Regions from separate parts of the Bradyrhizobium sp. CCBAU 51753 genome, predicted to be linked through region 1. Evidence: predicted binding sites of a transcription regulator. Region 1 holds the regulator's gene; each other region holds the start of a gene.

Evidence for each region. Region 1 encodes HrcA, which represses chaperone genes, less so after heat shock. Its sites were predicted from a motif close to GTTAGCACTCNCNNNNNGNGAGTGCTAAC; they were not measured.
Region 2: XH93_RS09080 (co-chaperone GroES) is a predicted target of HrcA. The motif match lies at 1,055-1,083, and genes of this name have one in related genera.
Region 3: groES (co-chaperone GroES) is a predicted target of HrcA. The motif match lies at 926-954, and genes of this name have one in related genera.

The regions. Positions count from the first base shown of each region.
Region 1 covers NZ_CP030037.1:173,845-176,108, forward strand. The annotation lists gene grpE (nucleotide exchange factor GrpE) at 1-429, opposite strand, end outside; gene hrcA (heat-inducible transcriptional repressor HrcA) at 602-1,690, opposite strand; gene rph (ribonuclease PH) at 1,858-2,264, shown strand, end outside.
Region 2 covers NZ_CP030037.1:1,973,725-1,975,988, forward strand. The annotation lists gene groL (chaperonin GroEL) at 1-616, opposite strand, end outside; gene XH93_RS09080 (co-chaperone GroES) at 707-1,021, opposite strand; gene XH93_RS09085 (hypothetical protein) at 1,319-1,615, shown strand; gene XH93_RS09090 (oxygenase MpaB family protein) at 1,772-2,264, opposite strand, start outside.
Region 3 covers NZ_CP030037.1:5,957,634-5,959,897, reverse strand. The annotation lists gene groL (chaperonin GroEL) at 1-520, opposite strand, end outside; gene groES (co-chaperone GroES) at 569-883, opposite strand; gene XH93_RS27245 (usg protein) at 1,270-1,560, shown strand; gene XH93_RS27240 (cupin domain-containing protein) at 1,691-2,242, shown strand.

The DNA of each region.
Region 1 (2,264 bases):
GAATTTTTCGCCGATCGGATCGAACTTCTTGACGCCGTTTTTCTCCAGCGCGTTGAGCAGCGAGCGCTCGGTCAGCTCGACGCCTTCGATCAGCGCCTTCAGCCCGGGATCGGCGGCTTCCTTGGCCTCGGCCGGCACCGCGTCGAGCGCGCGCTGCAGATTGTCGGCGATCTCGAGCACATCGCGGGCGAAGCCGGTGATGCCGTAGGTCTTGGCGTCGGCGACCTCGCGGCGGGTGCGCTGCCGGAGGTTCTCCATCTCGGCCAGCGTGCGCAGCGTCCGGTCGCGCGCCTCGGCCAGTTCCTTGGCCAGCGCCTCCGCCGATCCCACCTCGGGCTCGTCAGGCATGACGTAGGGCTTCGAGACCACGGGCTCACCCGTCGGCGCCGAATTCTCGGTGTTGTCGTTGGCCCGGTTCGGATCGGTCATGGCGTGCCTTCTCGAAAACTCGCGTCGGTTCAAATCTTGGGGATTGTTGGCCGGGTATCGTGCTTTGAGCGATGAAAATCAAGCGTTAGATGGGTTTGGAACGCGGCTCGCCCCGGCATGGTTTCCACCTCCCATGGAGGAACCGGGTCAAATTGAGCGAAGTTCGATCCGATCAGCCGCCCAAAATCTTGCTGACGACCCGCGCGGCGTAGTCGACGGTCGGGATCACCCTGGCGTAGTTCAGCCGGGTCGGACCGATCACACCGAGCACGCCGACGATCCGGCCGTGGGCATCGCTGTAGGGCGCGATGATGGTCGAGGAACCCGACAGCGAGAACAGCTTGTTCTCCGATCCGATGAAGATCCGCACCCCCTCGCCGCGTTCGGCGCGGCCGAGCAGATCGATCACGCCGCGCTTGGTCTCTAGGTCGTCGAACAGCGACTTGATGCGCTCGAGATCGTCGAGCGCGTGCAGATCCTCCAGCAGATTGGCGTGGCCGCGCACGATCAGCTGGCGATCCTCGCTCTCGCCGCCGGACCAGCTCGCGATCCCCGCCGCGATGACCTTTTGCGTCAGCTGGTCGAGCTCGGCGCGGCTCTGCGTCAGCGCCGTCTCGAGCTCGAGGCGGACCTCGGCCAAGGTCCGGCCGCGGAGCCGCGTATTGAGGAAATTGGTCGCCTCCGTCAGCGCCGAGGAGGGAACCCCCGGCGGCAGCGCCAGCACGCGATTTTCGACGCTGCCGTCCTCGCCGACCAGCACCACCAGCGCCTTCTCCGGCTCCAGCCGCACGAATTCGATATGCTTCAGCCGCGCATTCGCCTTGGGCGTCAGCACCACCGCCGCGGCGCGGGTCAGCCCCGACAGCCGGGTCAGCGCCTCGCCAAGCGCGGCCTCGACGGTTTGCGCGCGGCCGACGGAGGCAAGCTGGGTCTGGATCGACTGACGCTCGTCCTCGGTGAGGTCGCCGACCTGCATCAGGGCGTCGACGAAGAAGCGCAGGCCGAGCTCGGTCGGCAGCCGGCCGGCCGAGGTGTGCGGCGCGTAGATCAGCCCGAGCTGTTCGAGGTCCGACATCACATTGCGGACCGAAGCCGGCGATAGCGGTAACGCGATCAGGCGCGAGATGTTGCGCGAGCCGACCGGTTCGCCGGTCGCAAGGTAGCTTTCGACGATTTGACGAAAAATATCGCGCGAGCGCTCGTTGAGCTGGGCCAGCCCTGCGTAGGGCGTGATCAGGCCAATCGGATCGTGCTGAGCCACACTCCACTCCTTGGTAGCTCCCCTAATTTGTCGATCCGGGGGGCCGGTGACAAGCAGCATTCGGCCCCCGGATCGCCCCCAAATCCCTGGCCGAAAACCCTTGCCGCTGCCCGTTCCCCCTCCTACAAGCACCGCCAGCCATCTCACGGATTTTCGGAGGATTTCCAATGCGGCCAAGCCGCCGTGCGCCCGATGAACTGCGTCCCGTCACACTGGAACGCGGCGTCGTCAAATATGCCGAGGGTTCCTGCATGGTGAAGTTCGGCGACACCCATGTGCTGGTGACCGCCACGCTCGAGGAGCGCCTGCCGCCATGGCTGAAGGGCCAGGGCCGCGGCTGGGTCACCGCCGAATACGGCATGCTGCCGCGCGCCACGCTGGAACGCACCCGCCGCGAGGCCTCCGCCGGCAAGCAGGGCGGCCGCACCGTCGAGATCCAGCGCCTGATCGGCCGCTCGCTGCGCGCCGCCGTCGATCTCGACGCGCTCGGCGAACGCCAGATCACGGTCGACTGCGACGTGATCCAGGCCGATGGCGGCACCCGCACCGCCTCGATCACCGGTGCCTGGGTGGC
Region 2 (2,264 bases), 1.8 Mb from region 1:
TGACGAAGTAGGGCGAGATGTAGCCGCGATCGAACTGCATGCCCTCGACGACGTCGAGCTCGGTCTCGAGCGACTTGGCTTCCTCGACCGTGATCACGCCCTCGTTGCCGACCTTCTTCATGGCGTCGGCGAGGAACTTGCCGATCTCGGCATCGCCGTTGGCCGAAATGGTGCCGACCTGCGCGATCTCCTCGTTCGAAGTCACTTTCTTGGAGTTCTTTTCCAGATCCGCGACAACGGCTTCGACCGCGAGATCGATACCGCGCTTCAGATCCATCGGGTTCATGCCGGCGGCAACCGATTTGGCGCCTTCACGGACGATCGCGGCAGCCAGTACGGTCGCGGTGGTGGTGCCGTCGCCGGCAGCATCCGCCGCCTTCGACGCAACTTCGCGCACCATCTGGGCGCCCATGTTCTCGAACTTGTCCTCGAGCTCGATCTCCTTGGCGACGGCAACGCCGTCCTTGGTGATGCGGGGCGCACCGAACGACTTTTCGAGGACGACGTTGCGGCCCTTCGGACCGAGGGTGACCTTCACCGCATTGGCAAGGATGTCTACGCCACGCAGCATGCGATCGCGGGCATCGACACCTAGTTTGACCTCTTTAGCTGACATGTTTGTCCTCCCTGAATTGAAATTCGTCTCTCACCTGCGAGGCAGCATCGACAGGTGCTCCTCAGGGGTGAGCGCTTGCGGCGGTCAGCGTTAGGCCGCCTTCCTGGAGCCGGAAACGTCGGTGAGAACGCCCATGATGTCGCTCTCCTTCATGATCAGAAGCTCCTGGCCGTCGATCTTGACCTCGGTGCCGGACCACTTGCCGAACAGGACCCGATCGCCTACCTTGAGGTCGATCGGGATCAGCTTGCCAGCTTCGTCGCGACCACCGGGGCCGACGGCGGTCACTTCGCCCTGGCAGGGCTTTTCCTTGGCAGTGTCCGGAATGATGATGCCGCCAGCGGTCTTCTCTTCGGCGTCGATGCGCTTGACCACGATGCGGTCGTGAAGCGGACGAAATTTCATGCGATCCTCCTTGGCTTTTGTGATTATTGCTGGATTGGCAGTCGCAATGCGCGAGTGCTCACCGCTCCTCACATAAGTCCGTGACACTCCGGCGCAAGGGCTTCGACCCATGTCGCCTGTTGGCCCTTGGTGTCGAACCGCGCCCCTCACTTTGACTACGGCTCTTTTGGGAGATCGGACGTGACCGCGGGCATACTAGATCGACGCAAATGACCCCACGCGGAAGTACGTTCCTAGTCCAGCGCCGGCCCAATATGCTTTGATGCGCGGGTTAGGACTGAGATACATGGGTGACTGATGTACATGTTCATTCGAAAGTACACCAACGTTCGTTCGGTTGCGGACGCTGCTCGCCGCGCCAAAAGCGGCATCGGTCAGATCCTAAGAGAATCGCACGGATTCAGATCTTATTACGTATTGGATGGGGGCGATGGCGTCGGTATCGCTGTGATGATATTCGATGACCGCGAAAGCGCTAATGCTGCGAACGATAAAGTGCTGGATTTCGTTCAAGCAAGCCTGCATGACCTTAATCTTGGAGACCCCGAAATCATCGCTGGGGAAGTTTTGGTGAAAATAGAATCTGATGCGTAGTCTTCCGCGCGTCGGTTGCCGCGGGAGAACCAGACTTCTCTGTGTGCGGGCCTCTATCGCCGCCTGTAACCCGAAGGCGGTAGTCGGTGGGCCGATTGGGATCGCGGCAGGCGGCGGTCGGCCGCATGCGAACGTCTGCGGCAGTCCGGGACACCTTCACCTATTCCAGCGGTCATCCAGCTGGGGGCGTCCTATCCAGGCCCTGTTCAGGCACCGGGTTGTGCAGCCAAGCTGCGACTTCCCCTGTAGTCGCGCCTGAGCTTCCTGGTAAGGGCCGACGTAGCGGAGCTGGGTCGGTATTTTGGGATAGATGCGTCGTATCCGCGCAACGGCACGCTCTGCAGCCTTCCTGTCGCGTGCGTCAAAGGCAAATCCGAAGCCGGTGCGCAATCGGTCCGGCAGCGACTCGGCACTCAGGGTTTGATACCAGCGCGGTAACCGCAACCACGGTCGTCCACCGGCGAAGATCTGCCGGGCCACCTCGCGCGCGGCGGTGCTGACCGACAATGTATCCGATTGCATCATCGCTGCCGTGTAGGCAGCAAATGAATCCCAATCCGCCGGCAAGTCGCTCGGAGTCAACCCGAACAACGCCCCAAACAGCCGGCTTTCGGCCCAATAGTGCTCGCGTTCTTCGACCGAGAACGGA
Region 3 (2,264 bases), 3.3 Mb from region 1:
CGCCCTCGTTGCCGACCTTCTTCATGGCGTCGGAGAGGAACTTGCCGATCTCGGCGTCGCCGTTGGCCGAGATGGTGCCGACCTGGGCGATCTCCTCGTTCGAGGTGACCTTCTTGGAGTTCTTGACGAGGTCGGCGACCACGGCTTCCACAGCCAGGTCGATACCGCGCTTCAGGTCCATCGGGTTCATGCCGGCGGCGACCGACTTGGCGCCTTCACGGACGATCGCGGCCGCCAGCACGGTGGCGGTGGTGGTGCCGTCGCCGGCCGCGTCAGCGGACTTGGAGGCGACTTCGCGCACCATCTGGGCGCCCATGTTCTCGAACTTGTCCTCGAGCTCGATCTCCTTGGCGACGGTGACGCCGTCCTTGGTGATGCGGGGAGCGCCGAACGACTTCTCGAGCACCACGTTGCGGCCCTTCGGACCGAGGGTGACCTTCACCGCATTGGCGAGGATGTCGACGCCGCGCAGCATCTTGTCGCGCGCATCGACCGAGAATTTGACTTCTTTGGCTGCCATCTGAATTTTTCCTTGAGAGGTTTAATCTTGAGGAGGGAGAGCGGGCGCTTAGGCCGCCTTCTTCTTGGAAGCGGGGACGTCGAGCACGCCCATGATGTCGCTTTCCTTCATGATCAACAGGTCTTCGCCGTCGATCTTGACCTCGGTGCCGGACCACTTGCCGAACAGCACGCGGTCGCCGACCTTGACGTCGATGGGGGTCAGCTTGCCAGATTCATCGCGGCCACCCGGGCCGACGGCGATGACTTCGCCCTGCGAGGGCTTTTCCTTGGCAGCGTCCGGAATGATGATGCCGCCAGCGGTCTTCTCTTCGGCGTCGATACGCTTGACCACGACGCGGTCGTGAAGCGGACGGAATTTCATGCAGTCCTCCTAAATATTTGCGGATGCTGTAGATTTTGGAGTGTTAGCAGTCCAGCCGGGTGAGTGCCAGACTGCTGCGCAGGAGATAGGCCAACGCCGGGCGGCGGGCAAGAGCCTCTAGCAGAAAATTTGGCGGCCGGGCGGTGCACTTAGCCGCGGTCGTTCCGGCATGCTTAACGCCGTCTCGCCGGTCGCCAAGGCTGAGAAGCCTTATTAGCAGACGCGGTAAGCTGCTGCCAATGCAAGAGATTTCAACCAACCGTTAAACATTTAGGCTTGTGATGGGTTAGTCGCGTGCGTCACATTTCTCTCATGTGAGCGCATCCATGCCGGTGGTCCGGCGCGCCGGCCGCCATGTGAATGCGCTCCGTCACAGGAGGTTTGGCATGGTATCGCGGGTTGGTGGCGTTGCTTCTGAAGACTTTCGGAAGCAACTGCTCGGATACGGTCTGACGACGGCGCAGATCCTTTACCGGATGCCGGATCATCCGGCGCTGCTGCAGACCTATGTCTGGCAGAACTACGACCTGTTCCCGAAATTTCCGGCGCTGCACGACTTCCTCGCCTTCTGGCAGGAGAAGCTCGAAGGGCCGCTGTTCTCGGTCACGGTGGCGCATTCCAAGCTGATCAAGCCGGCCGAACTGCGCGCCGTCGACGGCGTGTTCCGGCTGCACTGAGGCTGAATTCGGGATCGGTAGCGGGGCTCACCGTCTTGAGCTCGGGCACGGCGCATGTGCGCCTTTGCCTACCCTGCACGGCGAGAAACTGTGCTAGCGTCGCCGCTTCAAAAAAGACGGGAGGTAAACAATGGCCAAGCAAAAGGCGACCTCGAGGCCCGCGGCCAAGACTGCGGTCCGGAAGAAATGGACCGGGCTCACGACAGCCAAATCGTCCGCGCGCAAAACCATCAAGTCGAAGGGCCGCGTCTCGACCGCCAAGAAGACGGCGGCGAAGGCTGCCGCGAAGGCCCGGCCGAAGCAGAGCATCGCGATCAGCCATCACCGCGAAGAGGATTTCAAGGCCGACGGCCTGCGTGCCTACGCAAAGTACCGCGACCTCGGCATCGCCGCGGCCACCCACGGCCTGGCGCAGGCCCATGTGATCCGGCTGCAGGGCCCGTGCAATCCGGAGGAAGTCTCGAAGCTGCATTACCACGACGTCGAATTCCAGATGGTCTACGTGCTCAAGGGCTGGGTGAAGACCTACATGGAAGGCGAGGGCGAGACCTTGATGACGCAAGGCAGCGCTTGGACCCAGCCGCCGCGCATCCGGCACATGATTTTGGACTACTCCGACGACGTCGAACTGCTCGAAGTGATTTTGCCGGCAGAGTTCAAGACGGTGGAGTTGAAGGCGTAAGCGCCCCAACTCGTCATGGCCG